Regions from separate parts of the Kitasatospora sp. NPDC085895 genome, predicted to be linked through region 1. Evidence: riboswitches for the same ligand, from Rfam matches in the RefSeq annotation. Region 1 holds a riboswitch; each other region holds the start of a gene.
What was found. Region 1 has a riboswitch for cyclic di-AMP ahead of AB0442_RS21890 (M23 family metallopeptidase). Riboswitches for the same ligand answer to the same signal wherever they lie in the genome.

Region 2: another riboswitch for cyclic di-AMP. It lies ahead of AB0442_RS25370 (transglycosylase family protein); the one in region 1 lies ahead of AB0442_RS21890 (M23 family metallopeptidase).
Region 3: another riboswitch for cyclic di-AMP. It lies ahead of AB0442_RS29015 (transglycosylase family protein); the one in region 1 lies ahead of AB0442_RS21890 (M23 family metallopeptidase).

The regions. Positions count from the first base shown of each region.
Region 1 covers NZ_JBFBJY010000035.1:24,478-28,637, forward strand. Annotated here, with positions in the region: gene AB0442_RS21880 (GNAT family protein) at 1-216, opposite strand, end outside; gene AB0442_RS21885 (hypothetical protein) at 313-1,200, shown strand; gene AB0442_RS21890 (M23 family metallopeptidase) at 1,277-2,047, opposite strand; cyclic di-AMP (ydaO/yuaA leader) riboswitch at 2,055-2,217, opposite strand; gene AB0442_RS21895 (YiaA/YiaB family inner membrane protein) at 2,443-2,733, shown strand; gene AB0442_RS21900 (4-oxalocrotonate tautomerase family protein) at 2,760-2,969, opposite strand; gene AB0442_RS21905 (alpha/beta hydrolase) at 3,119-3,955, shown strand; gene AB0442_RS21910 (TetR-like C-terminal domain-containing protein) at 3,955-4,160, shown strand, end outside.
Region 2 covers NZ_JBFBJY010000045.1:25,523-29,682, forward strand. Annotated here, with positions in the region: gene eno (phosphopyruvate hydratase) at 1-875, opposite strand, end outside; gene AB0442_RS25370 (transglycosylase family protein) at 1,080-1,910, opposite strand; cyclic di-AMP (ydaO/yuaA leader) riboswitch at 1,915-2,080, opposite strand; gene AB0442_RS25375 (cytochrome P450) at 2,293-3,582, opposite strand; gene AB0442_RS25380 (SDR family NAD(P)-dependent oxidoreductase) at 3,854-4,160, shown strand, end outside.
Region 3 covers NZ_JBFBJY010000058.1:14,730-18,889, forward strand. Annotated here, with positions in the region: gene AB0442_RS29010 (hypothetical protein) at 21-1,070, opposite strand; cyclic di-AMP (ydaO/yuaA leader) riboswitch at 2,397-2,595, shown strand; gene AB0442_RS29015 (transglycosylase family protein) at 2,601-3,770, shown strand; gene AB0442_RS29020 (hypothetical protein) at 3,943-4,146, shown strand.

The DNA of each region.
Region 1 (4,160 bases):
CGGGTCCTGCTCGGCCTCGTCGAGCGAGAGCTCGATCTGATCGGCGCACTCCTCCTCGTCGCAGACCTCGTACCCGAGGTGCCGGACGGCCTCCGGGTCGCCGAGGACGGCGTGCAGGGCGAGGACGTCCTCCGGGGCCAGCCGGAACTCGCGGATCGCCAGGCGCGGTCCCACCAGGAGGACCTGGCGGTCCGTCCGGACCTGTTCGGCTGTCATGGCCGCCGACCCTACCCCGGCCGGCCCGGCCGCACCCCCGGCCCGCGGCGGGCCCGGGTGCCGCGCGCCGGACCCCGCACCGGCTACGGTACCGGCGTGGACGACGAAGACCTGCAGCTCATCCCCCGTACCCGCGCCGGGTCCCTGCTCGCCTGGGCGGACGCCGAGGCGCTGCCCCCGGTGCCGGAGGAGGCCGCCCAGCAGGTCCTGACCCTGCTGGAACTCGGCGGCGCACCGCTCCACGACGGCTGGCCCGAACTCGGCTCCGCCGTGGTCGAACAACTGCTCCACGAACGGCTCCACCTGTACGTCCAGCCGGAGGGCGACCCCGGCGCGTACGGCGAGACCGTCCGGCTGCTGATCGACCACCAGCGGGCCGCCCGGCGGCTCAACGCCAAGCGGCAGGAACGGCTGCACGCCGAGGCGGAATGGCAGGGCGAACTGCTCGGGACGCTGCTGCGGCGGCCGCAGCTGCTGACCTGGCCCCGGCTCTACACGCTGCTGCTGCGGGCGGACGGGGTGGACACCGCGGACACCGATGCGGTGCGGGCCTGGCTGGACGGTTTCCGCGCCCTGGAACCCGAGGACCGGGCGGCGGCGTACGCGGCCCTGGTCGACGGCGGCGCACTGGACCCGATGACCGGGGCGGACGCCGCACTCGGCTGGGGCGAGGCGCATCTGCTGTCGATCGGCATGGCGACGGACGGGGCGCGGCGACTGCTGGAGTACGGGCTGATGCAGCGCAGCTACCGGAACCTGGCGGCGCTGACCGCACAGGGCGAGCCGATGCCGTACGAGCTGCGGGGGGAGTTCGAGGACTTCGAGCAGGTCGTGGCGGACGTCGCGCTGTGGCTGTGCGGGCAGTGGACCGTCCCGGGACTGCCGGCCCTGCTGCTCACCGAGTACCCCGACCTGGCCCCCGAACCCGGCACCGCCGAACTGGAGGCCTACGCGGCAGCCCGCCGGGAAGGTCACGAGGAGTAGGCGAAGCGGGGCAGCGCCCCTGAGGTGCTGCCCCTGGAGGTCGCAGCCCTTGGGGTGGCTGCCTCCGGGGTGTCGGTCAGGGCTGGACGCCGTGGGAGCGGAGCCAGCCGAGGGGGTCGACGGGGGCACCGCCGGCGGGGCGGACCTCGAGGTGGAGGCGGGGGGTGGTGACGCTGCCGGTGGCGCCGACCGTGCCGAGGACGGTGCCGCGCTCGACCGGGCCGTCGGTGACCGCGAGCCGGTTGAGGTGGCAGTACCAGACCTCGGTGCCGTCGGGCAGGGTCTCGACGATCCGGTAGCCGTAGGAGCCGGCCCAGCCGGCCGAGGTGACGGTGCCGCTGCCGACGGCGGTGACCGGGGTGCCGGTGGCGGCCTGGAAGTCGAGGCCGGTGTGCAGGTGGGCCCAGTGGCCGCTGGGGCCGTACTGGGCGCCGAGGGTGTAGCCGCTGGTCGGCAGGGCGAGGGCGGTGGCCTCGACGGCGGCCTGGGCGGCGCGGCGGGCCTCGGCCTCCTGCGCGGCGGCGAGGCGGGCGGCCTCGTCTGCGGCGGTGCGGTGGTCGGCCTGCTGCTGGATGCGGGCGAAGAGGGCGAGGCCCGGGTCGGCGGAGTCGGCGGCCTGGTCGGGCGCGCTCACGGCGGGTTCGGCCGCGGCGGCCGGGCCGGCGGCGGCCGCGGTCATGCCGGCGGCGCCGAGGGTGGCGGCCACGGTGGCGGTGACGCCCAGCAGCGGGCTGCCGCCCCTGGTCTGCCGGGGCATCCGGTGGCGGGCCTGGTCGGCCTGCTCCCAGGGGTGGTCGAGGAGCCGGGTGGCTGCGGCGGCGGAGTCCGCCGAGTGCGTCGACGCCACGGGGGCGCACTCCTTTCCTTCCCTCGCCGACCGGGTTAGCTGACGGGTTCGGAGCAGGAAGGTCTCCTACGGCTGGGCCACCGGCCCGGCCGATTCACCCCAAGGAAGGTGGTTCCCCGGCTCCCGTGACCACCGGCGAAGGCAGCCGCGGGATTGAGCGACACGCGCACGGTGCCGTGTCGGTACGGCGTTGCCGACCGCGCTGCGTTATCAAACGTTAATGCTAGGCACGCCTTGATTCCAAGCGTCTGCGACGGTGGATTCGTAAGGGCTACGCGCAGGATGGGCGATTTGCCATGGATTGTGAATCAGTCCCTGACGGAGGGTGATCGCCCCCCTCGGGGTGAGTATCCGTACTCATGCGGGCCGGTGCCCGCTCCGGGACCCTGCAAGGCATGAGCGCACCGATGCAGTCCCGCACCACGGCCGCCTACTACGTGCAGGCCGTCCTGTCCTTCGCCCTCGCCACGGCCGCCCTGGCGATCGGGATCGCCCGCCTCCCGGTGGACGCCTGGATGCGCGCCTTCCTGGCGGTCGCCCTGCTGTACGTGATCACGTCCTCGTTCACGCTGGCCAAGGTGGTCCGCGACCGCCAGGACGCCGGGGAGCTGGTGTCCCGGGTGGACCAGGCCAGGCTGGACAAGCTGCTGGCCGAGCACGACCCGTTCCGGGCCGACAGCCTCTGAACCCCCGCGGGCCCGGCCCGCGGCGGTCAGCCGGCGGAGGCGGCCCGGGCCTGCTTGGCGGCGAAGGTCTCGCCGCCGGCCGCCCAGTTCCCGGCCGGGATCTCCTCGACGACGACCCAGACCTTCTCCGGGTCCGTGCCGGTCGCCCGGGCGTAGGCGGCGGTGAGCTCGCGGGCGATCTCGGCGCGCTGCTCCTCGGTGCGGCCGGCCAGCTGCTTGACGGTGATGAGGGGCATGACGCCTCCGGTCTCTCGGTTCCCGCGGTCCGCCGAAAGCTACCGCAGCCGGCACGCGCCGCCGCGCCGCCCTTGACGGCTAAGGCTATTAGCAATAGCTTTATGGCTACGGGCAATCAGCCGCGTCAGCGAGGCCAAGGAGGCCGGCCGTGAACGACACCCAGCACGCCCCGCAGACCCGCCACCTGGACGTCCCCGGCGGCCGCCTGGCGTACGACGACACCGAGCAGGGCGCCGGCACCCCCGTCGTCCTGCTGCCCGGGATGCTCGACCTGCGGTCGGCCTACCGGCACCTGCACCCGCTGCTCACCGCCGCCGGACACCGGGTGGTCACCATGGACCTGCGCGGCATGGGCGAGTCCTCGACCGCGTGGGACGACTACTCGCCGACCGCGATCGCCGGCGACGTCCGCGCCCTGCTCGACCACCTGGGCATCGACCGCGCCGTCCTGGTGGGCAGCTCGTACACCGGCGCCACCGTCGTCCGGGTCGCCGCGGACGCACCGGAGCGGGTCGCCGGGATCGTCCTGGTCGACGCCTTCTTCGAGAACTTCCCGCCGAACCTGCTGCAGAAGGCCGTGGTCGGCCTGCTCGGCCCGGCCGTCACCTGGTTCCCCGGCCTGTGGGGCGCCGCGCAGAAGTTCTACTTCCCGACCGCGCGGCCCGCGGACTTCGACGCCCAGCGGGCCCGGCTGGTCGCCGCGCTGAAGCAGCCGGGGCGCCGCCGGGCGGTCCGCGGCTACGTCCGCGGCGACTCCGCGCCGACCGGCTGGGGCGCGGACGTGCGGTGCCCGGCGCTGGTCGTCATGGGCAGCCGGGACCCGGACTTCCCCGACCCGGCGGCGCTCGCCGAGCGGCAGGCCTCGGCGCTGCGCGGGCGTATGGTGATCATCGAGGGCGGCGGCCACTACCCGATGGCCGGGTACCCGCAGGCCACCGCCGACGCCCTGCTGCCCTTCCTGGCCGAAGTGAACGAGGTCGCCTGATGCCCCGGGCCGGACTGACCCCCGCCGCCGTCGTCGACCGCGCGCTGGAACTCGTCGACGAGCAGGGCCCGGAGGCCCTCACCCTGGCCGCGGTCGCCGGCCGGGCCGGGGTGGCCACCCCCTCGCTCTACAAGCACGTCACCGGCGGTCTCGCCGAACTGCGCCGGCTGATCGCCGTCCGGGTCACCGACGAGCTGACCGAACG
Region 2 (4,160 bases), on a different contig from region 1:
TCCCAGTCCGACTCGTCCAGCGGGTCCTCGATGGAGACCAGCGGGTACGCGGCGACCAGCTCGGCGTAGTAGTCGATGAGCTCGGCGGAGGAGATCGCCTTGCCCTCGAAGGTGTAGGCGCCGTCGTTGTGGAACTCGGAGGAGGCGACGTCCAGGGCGAGCGCGACGTCCTTGCCCGGGGTGTAGCCGGCCTTCTTGATGGCCTCGACGATCAGGTCGAGCGCCTCGCGGTTGGAGTCCAGGTTCGGCGCGAAGCCGCCCTCGTCGCCGAGGCCGGTGGACAGGCCGCGCTCCTTCAGCACGCCCTTGAGGGTGTGGTAGACCTCGACGCCCCAGCGGACGGCCTCGGAGAAGGACTCCGCGCCGATCGGGGCGATCATGAACTCCTGGATGTCGACGTTGGAGTCCGCGTGCGAGCCGCCGTTGAGGATGTTCATCATCGGGACGGGCAGCACGTGGGCGTTGGGGCCGCCCAGGTAGCGGAACAGCGGCAGGTCGCTGGCCTCGGAGGCGGCGTGCGCCACGGCGAGGGAGACGCCGAGGATCGCGTTGGCGCCGAGCGAGGACTTGTCGGGGGTGGCGTCCAGGTCGAGCATGGCCTGGTCGATCAGGCGCTGCTCGGTGGCGTCGTAGCCGACCAGCTCCGGGCCGATCTGCTCGATGACGGCGAGGACGGCCTTCTCCACGCCCTTGCCGAAGTAGCGGTTCTTGTCGCCGTCGCGAAGCTCCAGGGCCTCGAAGGCACCGGTGGAGGCACCGGACGGGACAGCGGCACGACCGGTGCTGCCGTCGTCGAGGCCGACCTCGACCTCGACCGTGGGGTTACCGCGGGAGTCGAGGATTTCGCGGGCTACGACGACATCAATGGACGGCACGAGGCATCTCCTAGCGGAAGCGGATGAGGGTCGTTACGACCAGAGCCTAACCGCACGGGCCCACCGGGCCGTGCCGCGCATGGCCCTGTCTCACCGTGTGGCCGGTCTACTCGCCGGTAGTTCACCTGAAGGACCACGAAACCGGCCGTCCGCCCGCGGGTGCCGCCCCGCGGGCGGACGGACCGTTCGTACCGTGCCGGACCGTCAGGCCAGGCGCAGCTGCTGGCCGGGCAGGATCAGGTCCGGATCGGCGCCGACGGCCTCGCGGTTGTTCGCGTACAGCTGCTCCCAGCCGCCGGACAGCCCGTGCGCGGCGGCGATGCCGGACAGCGTGTCGCCCTCCTGCACGGTGTACTGCTCGCGGCCGAGGGAGGGCACCGGAACGGCCTGCAGGGTGCGGGCGCCCTCGTCGGCGCCGCCGTCGGCCGGGTCGGCCGGGTCGGCCGGGTCGGCCGGCCCGGTGGGCGCCGGCGGCAGGTGGCGCTCGTAGACCTCCTGGTGTGCCGTCCAGTACCACTGGTCGTCCTTCTGGTACCAGTACACGCCGGAGTCGGCGTCGAAACCGCCCCGGCCGGGGAACTGCGGCGACGGCGACGACGGGGCCGCCGGGGCCTGCGCCCGTCCGGTGCCGCTGCGCGTCCCGCCGCTCCCGGCGGACGCGCGGGTCAGGCCGGCGCGTTTGGAACACACCGGCCACGCGCCGGGCCCCTGGGAGGCCAGCACCTTCTCGGCGACGGCGATCTGTTCGCTCTTGCTCGCCTGGTGGGCGAGCGGGGCGTACCGGGCGCCGCCGAACCCCTTCCAGGTCCGGGCGGTGAACTGCAGCCCGCCGTAGAAGCCGTTGCCGGTGTTGATCCTCCAGTTGCCGCCGCTCTCGCACTGGGCGACCTTGTCCCAGATCGAGACGGGGGCGGCATGGGCTCCGCCCGCGGTGAGCAGCGGCAGGGCGAGGCCGACACCCGTGACACCCGCGACGGCGACCGCCTTCTCGGCGGACGTCCTGCGGCGGTGGCGGCCAGGTCCGGTGAAGAGCATGGGTTGTCCCTCTCCGAACGCCTGCGAGGTGAGCTGTCGGGTTCGGACCGGGAGGCTGGCCCGGCCGCGGCCGCAGGAGGGGCCCTGCTGACGCGGCTTCACCCCTAGCCGTGGGGACGGCGACGAACGTGGTTCCCCCGCCCCTGTCCTGGGTCTCGGTCGTGAGGCCCGGGCACGGCGGACAGGATTCGGCGTTGCCGTGCCGGGGTCCGCGGCTGCGGACTGTTCGGGAGAGTAAGCAGATCGAACGACCGATCACAAGCTCATATCGCGGGTATCACGAAGCAATTACGGAGACCTGATTATCGCCCACGAACGATGCAGGTGTTTCCTGATTGACGAGTGTTCAGTTCCGACCGGATCCGACCGGTGCGACACACCGTCAGACCGGGTCGCGCCGCCCGGACGGCCCCACCGGGGTGAAGGCGACCGGCAGCTCGCGCAGGCCCCGCATGATGAGGCCGCCGCGCCAGCGCAGGTCCGCCGGGTCGGCGTCCAGGGCGAGGTCCGGCAGCCGGGTCAGCAGCGTCGCCAGGGCGGCCCGGCCCTCCAGGCGGGCCAGCGGGGCGCCGATGCAGTAGTGGATGCCGTGGCCGAAGCCCAGGTGCGGATTGTCGGCGCGGGCGAGGTCCAGGGTGTTCTCGTCGGAGAACCGGGCCGGGTCGCGGTCGGCCGCCGCCAGCACCACCAGCACCGGGTCGCCGACCGGGATCTCCACCCCGCCGATCGTCAGCGGCCGGGTCGCGAACCGCCAGGTGGCCAGCTCCACCGGCCCGTCGTAGCGCAGCAGCTCCTCGATCCCGGTCTCCAGCAGGCCGCTCTCGCCGCGTGCCACCGACTCCTGCAGCAGCGCCCGCTGCCCGGGGTTGCGCAGCAGGGCGTGCAGGCCGTTGCCGATCAGGTTGACGGTGGTCTCGAAGCCGGCGAACAGCAGGATGAAGGCCATCGCCGCGGCCTCGTTCTCGGTCAGGTGCTCGCCGTGGTCACTGGCCCGGATCAGGCCGGAGATCAGGTCGTCGCCGAGGTCGGCCCGCTTGCGGTGGATCAGCTCCGCCAGGTACGTGCGGATCCGCTTCACGGCCCGGCCGACGCCGCCGCGCTGCCCGCCGGGCTGGCCCGGCTTCGTGTGTCGCAGCATCATGCCGGCCCAGTCCCGGAAGTCGTCCTGGTCCTCCGGCGGCACGCCGAGCAGGTCGCAGATCGCGTAGATCGGCAGCGGGAAGGCGAACTCGTGGATCAGGTCGGCCGTGCCGCGCCCGGCGAAGGAGTCGATCAGCCGGTCGGTGAGCTGCTGCACCCGCGGCTCGAACTCCGCCACCCGGCGCGGCGTGAACGCCTTGGAGACCAGCCGGCGCAGCCGGGTGTGGTCCGGCGGGTCGATGTTCAGCAGGTGGGTCATCAGGTCGGCCTGCCGCTCGCCCGGGATGCCGACCCGGCCGGAGCGGTGCGCCTGCTCGCTGTGGTGCACCGGGTTCTTGGAGAGCCGGGCGTCCGCGAGGGCCTGCCGGGCGTCCGCGTACCGGGTCACCAGCCAGGCGTCCACCCCGCTGGGCAGCGTGGTGCGGTGCACCGGCGCGTGCTCGCGCAGCCAGGCGTACGCGGGGTAGGGGTCGGCGGCGAACTCCCAGGTGAAGAGTTCGGGTCGGTCGTCGGGTCGGGGGGTCTCCGGCATGCCCCGACCGTATCCGCTGCCGGGCGCCCCTCCCGACGGTGCCCGCCCGGCCCGCCCGGTCCGGCCGGCCCGCGCGGGCGCCGTCGGGAGGGGCTGCCCGAGGGCCCGTGCGGGACGGCCGGATCCGATCGGCCCGGACGGGCGTGAGCCTGGTCACCCGGGGGGTAATCCCTGTTGCGGAGGGTCGCGAGGTGCCTACGATCCTCCGATAACCGTGAGGGCGGACGTGCGGAGCCGCCCGCGGGGTGTCGTGCTCAGAGAGGAGCAGGCCGTGCGAGTAGCCGGGGCAGTGGTCGTCATCGCCGTACTGAGCGGGGGCGAGGGGGCCGACCTGGCCCGCCGCTTCGCCGCCGCGGGCGCCGCGGGCATGCTCGTCGCCGATCTGCGCCCGGGTGTCGCGGAGGACCTCGCCACCGAGCTCGACCGCCCCGGCTGCCCGGTCGTCGGCGTCAGCGGCGACGTCCACCAGCCCAGCGACGTCGCCGCCCTGGTCGACACCGCGAGCAAGCACCTCGGCCGGATCGACCTCTTCGCCGTCGCCGGCCCGCACGGCGAGCGGATCGTCTCCTTCGCCGACC
Region 3 (4,160 bases), on a different contig from region 1:
GCGGACCTCGGGCCGCGGGTTCAGACGGGCAGCCGCCGGGTCGTTGCCGCCGCGTCGGCGAGCCGGATCGCGGGGGTGACGACCGCCCGGGGCGGCCCGTCCACCGCGGCCGGTGCGGCGGCGGCGTTCCACTCGGCCTTGCCCGGGCCCGGCCGCAGCTGCACGGCCTGCCGTTCACCGGCCTTGCGCAGGACGATCCGGGCCGGTTCGGGTGCCTGCGGGTCGAGCCACACCTCGTTGCCGCCGAAGGAGCAGTCCAGCACGGCGATGTCGTCCGGTTCACCGTCCGTGGTGGCCCGGAAGGCGACGCCTGCCTTCCGATAGCCCGTCAGGTGACTCCGACCGATCGTCACCGTCGCTCCGGCGAGCTGGTGTTCGGCGGTGGCGACGGCGTAGTCGGACTGGCCCGCGGCGTCGATCAGCAGGCCGTCGAAGACGGTGCCCCTGTCCCGGCCGAGCGCGTGCACGGCCACTCCCCCGGCGCCGTTGCCGTACAGCACGCCGCCGTTGTAGTCGAAGTCGTTGAGGTAGGCGCCGTGCTCGATGCCCCAGCCACCGTTGTGGTACGCGACGAAGCGTTCCAGGGTGTGGTGGTGACGGGCGTTCAGCCAGACGAAGACGCCGTTCTCGAGGTTGTTGTGGGCCAGGCAGCGCTCGAAGGTCCAGACGCCCTCGCTGGTCTCCGGCCACTCGTAGCCCGAGGCGCCGGTGGCGCCCTGGACGCCGACGGCCACGCAGTCGCGGGCGGTGCCGCCGGTGCCGGCGCCGAGCGAGAAGCCGGTGAGCCGGTAGCCGCGGGCGTTCGGCTCGTGGACGGTGCGGGAGGCAACGCAGGACTCGTAGGTGATGTCGTCGGACGGCGCCTGCGGGGTGCGGGTGTCCGGCGGGCCGTCCCACCAGTAGGCGTCCTCCCAGGTGTTGTGGCTGATGCAGCTGCGGAAGGTGATGCCGTGGCTGGCGTGCGGGACGAAGGCGTGGCTGCCGCTGTCGCGGACCACGACGCCCTCGACGACGGTGCCGCGGGAGGTGTCGCCGAGCATGTGGAAGTGCAGGCCGTACCGGCCGAGCACGGGCTCGGTGACGGGGCGCCGTTCCAGGTCTCCTTGCCCGGCTGCCGCGGGCCGAGCCAGCGCAGTGCGGCGTGCCGGACGTCGGCCCGGCGCGAACTGGCCAGGTGGACGTGGGCGCGGCCCCCGGCGGTGCCCTCGATCCGGACGCTGCGGGTCAGGTTGAGCACCTCGGCGCCGACCGCGACGCCGCCGCCGGCGGTCACCCGCGGGTGCGGGTGTGCCAGGGGTGCGGTCAGCGTGACGGTCATGCCGTCGACCCGTCTGATCGTGCACAGATCGTACCGGGTGGAGAATTCGTCCTCGCTCGGGGGTCCGGTCGGCGTGACGGCCAGCTCGTCGCCCGCCCGCCAGCCGACGGGCGGCTCGGCCAGCCGCAGCTCGGTGTCGCCGGCCCGCAGCGCGGTGGCGGCACGGACCCAGGCGGTCTTGGCGGCGCCGTCCAGCCGCAGGTAGCCGGCGCCGGCCACCCAGAGCCCGGTGTCCCCCTCCACCACCGTCATGCCGCCGCCGCGAAAGCTTCGTTCGTCAACGGACGGAAATCTCAGGGTGTGCACGGAGCCGTCCGCCGGGGCCAACGTCAGGATGCCGCGGACCTCCACGGCGCCCGCGGAGGAGAGCGTGAGGCTGCGCCCGGGCGCGAAGACCAGCGAGCCGCCCGGCTCGACCACCAGGGAGCCGATCGACGCGTCGGCGTCCAGCAGGACACGGTCGGCGATCCTGACGGCACTCCCCGCCCCGGGGACCGCACCGCCCCAGCCCGCCGGGTCGGACCAGCGGCGGCCCGTCAGGTCGACCGGGGAGGGCGAGGGGTCGACAGGAGCCGGGGCGGCCCGCGTGTGCCCGGCAGAGAGCCCCTCGGAGGCCGTGGGGAGGGGCGTGGCCGCCGTCGCGGGCGCGGCCGACGAGACGAGCGCGCGGCGGGCCAACTCGCCGCCGCCGACCGCGGCCGCGGCGGTGGAGATCCCGAGCCAGACGAGCATCCTGCGCCGGCCGACCCGGCGGTGCGGCGCCGGCCGTCGCGGCACTCCGCCGGACGCCGCCTCCCGGTGCTGCCCGTGGTGGTCCATGAGCGGTCGACCCCTCCCCGGGCCGTCGCCCGGCCCCCGTCCTGAAGCATGAACAGGCCGGTTTTCCCGGAAGGGCCTTGCCGGAAATCGACAGAAGTCGATCACGAAAAGATCGAGGGGTCGATCATGGAATATACCAAGATTGACTGTGATCGGCATCACACATATTTGCGGTTTGAACTTAACTCTGTCTAATGTCCTCCCACGTTCGTGGTCACACGGACCCAGTTGGCCCGAACGCCGAGTCCTGCCGGCGGTCCGACTGGCAATGCGAAACGCACTTCGGCAGGGGCGGGGGAACCAGGTAAGTCGCCCGGGAGCGGTCCAGCACCGCTCCCCGGCTTGGGGTGAAGCCGCACGCGCGGAAACGGCGAGGGATCGCCGGATCCTGCGCGCGCGGCCGGGCAACTCCAGCCCGAATCCGACAGCTCACCTCGCAGGCGTGGGAGAGGAACGCTGCTTCATGCTGTCCATCAACTCCAAGCGCGGCCGCCGCATTCTCGCCACCACCGGCGTCGTCGGCATCGGCCTCAGCATCCCGTCGCTGGCCGCCGGCACCGCCTCCGCCGCCTCGGTCTCCACCTGGGACAAGGTCGCCCAGTGCGAGTCCTCCGGCGACTGGCACATCAACACCGGCAACGGCTTCTACGGCGGCCTCCAGTTCACCAACAGCACCTGGACCTCCTTCGGCGGCGGCAGCTACGCCTCCCGCGCCGACCTGGCCACCAAGGACCAGCAGATCGCCGTCGCCGAGAAGGTGCTGGCCGTCCAGGGCCCCGGCGCCTGGCCCGTCTGCTCCGTCAAGGCCGGCCTGACCAAGGGCGGTCCGGCCCCCGAGATCAACACCGGCGGCTCCGCCTCCACCCCGGCCCCGGCGGCCACCACCCCCGCCAAGCCGGCCGCCCCGGCCGCGCCGGCCGCCTCCACCGGCTCGACCGCTTCCACCGGCACCTCGCAGGACGGCAAGGCCTGGCAGGGCCAGAAGTCCTGGCAGGGCCAGTGGAGCCACGGCGCCACCTACACCGTGCGGGCCGGCGACTGGCTGTCGACCATCGCCGAGCACAACCACGTCCAGGGCGGCTGGCAGAAGCTCTACGAGATCAACAAGTCGGTCCTGAAGAACGGTCCGCACACCATCTACCCGGGCCAGAAGCTGTCGCTGGGCACCCCGGCCAAGGCGTCCTCCACCCCGGCCCAGGCCGCCCCGGCCGCCGCCAAGCCGGCGACCACCGCGGTCAAGGCGAGCACCACCACGGCCGCGCAGACCGCCACCGGCTCCAAGGCCGCCGCGGTCGACTTCGCGCTCTCCAAGGTGGGCCAGGCCTACATCTACGGCGGCACCGGCAACGGCGGCTGGGACTGCTCCGGCCTCACCCAGGCCGCGCTGCGCGCCGCGGGCATCTCCGTCCCGCGCGTCGCCGCCGACCAGGCCGACTACTCCACCCGCGTCTCGCTGGACAACCTGCAGCCGGGCGACCTGCTGTTCTGGTCCAACAACGGCGCCAACTCGGGCGTGCACCACGTCGCCATGTACATCGGCGACGGCAAGTACGTCGAGGCCGCCAACCCGAGCGCCGGCGTCCGCGTCCAGACCATCGCCAACTGGGCCCCGGACTTCGCAGGCCGGGTCTGAACCACCCCTCCCGGCGTCGCGCACGCCGGGGCAGGCGCCCGAAGCCGTACCTGGGTCCCTCGGCCCGGGCGCTCCTCTCCCCTCCGCAGCCCCGGAGCGGCCTCCCGCCGCCCCGGGGCTTCGGCCTGCCCGCACGGATAGGCTGACGCTCCCACGGAGTTGAGGAGCCGCCATGGCAGCGAAGGTCACCGTCACGCTGGACGCCGATCTGGCGATCGAGGTCATGCTGGCCGTCGGGGCGGGCAGCCCGCAGGACGCGGTGGAGCTGATCGTCCGCGACTACCTGGCCCGCAGCCGCCGCACCGAGGCCCGCACCGGCGACGCCGCCGACGCCGAACGCACCGCCCGCCCCCACCGCACCGTCGAAGAGGGCTGAGGCACACGCCCAGG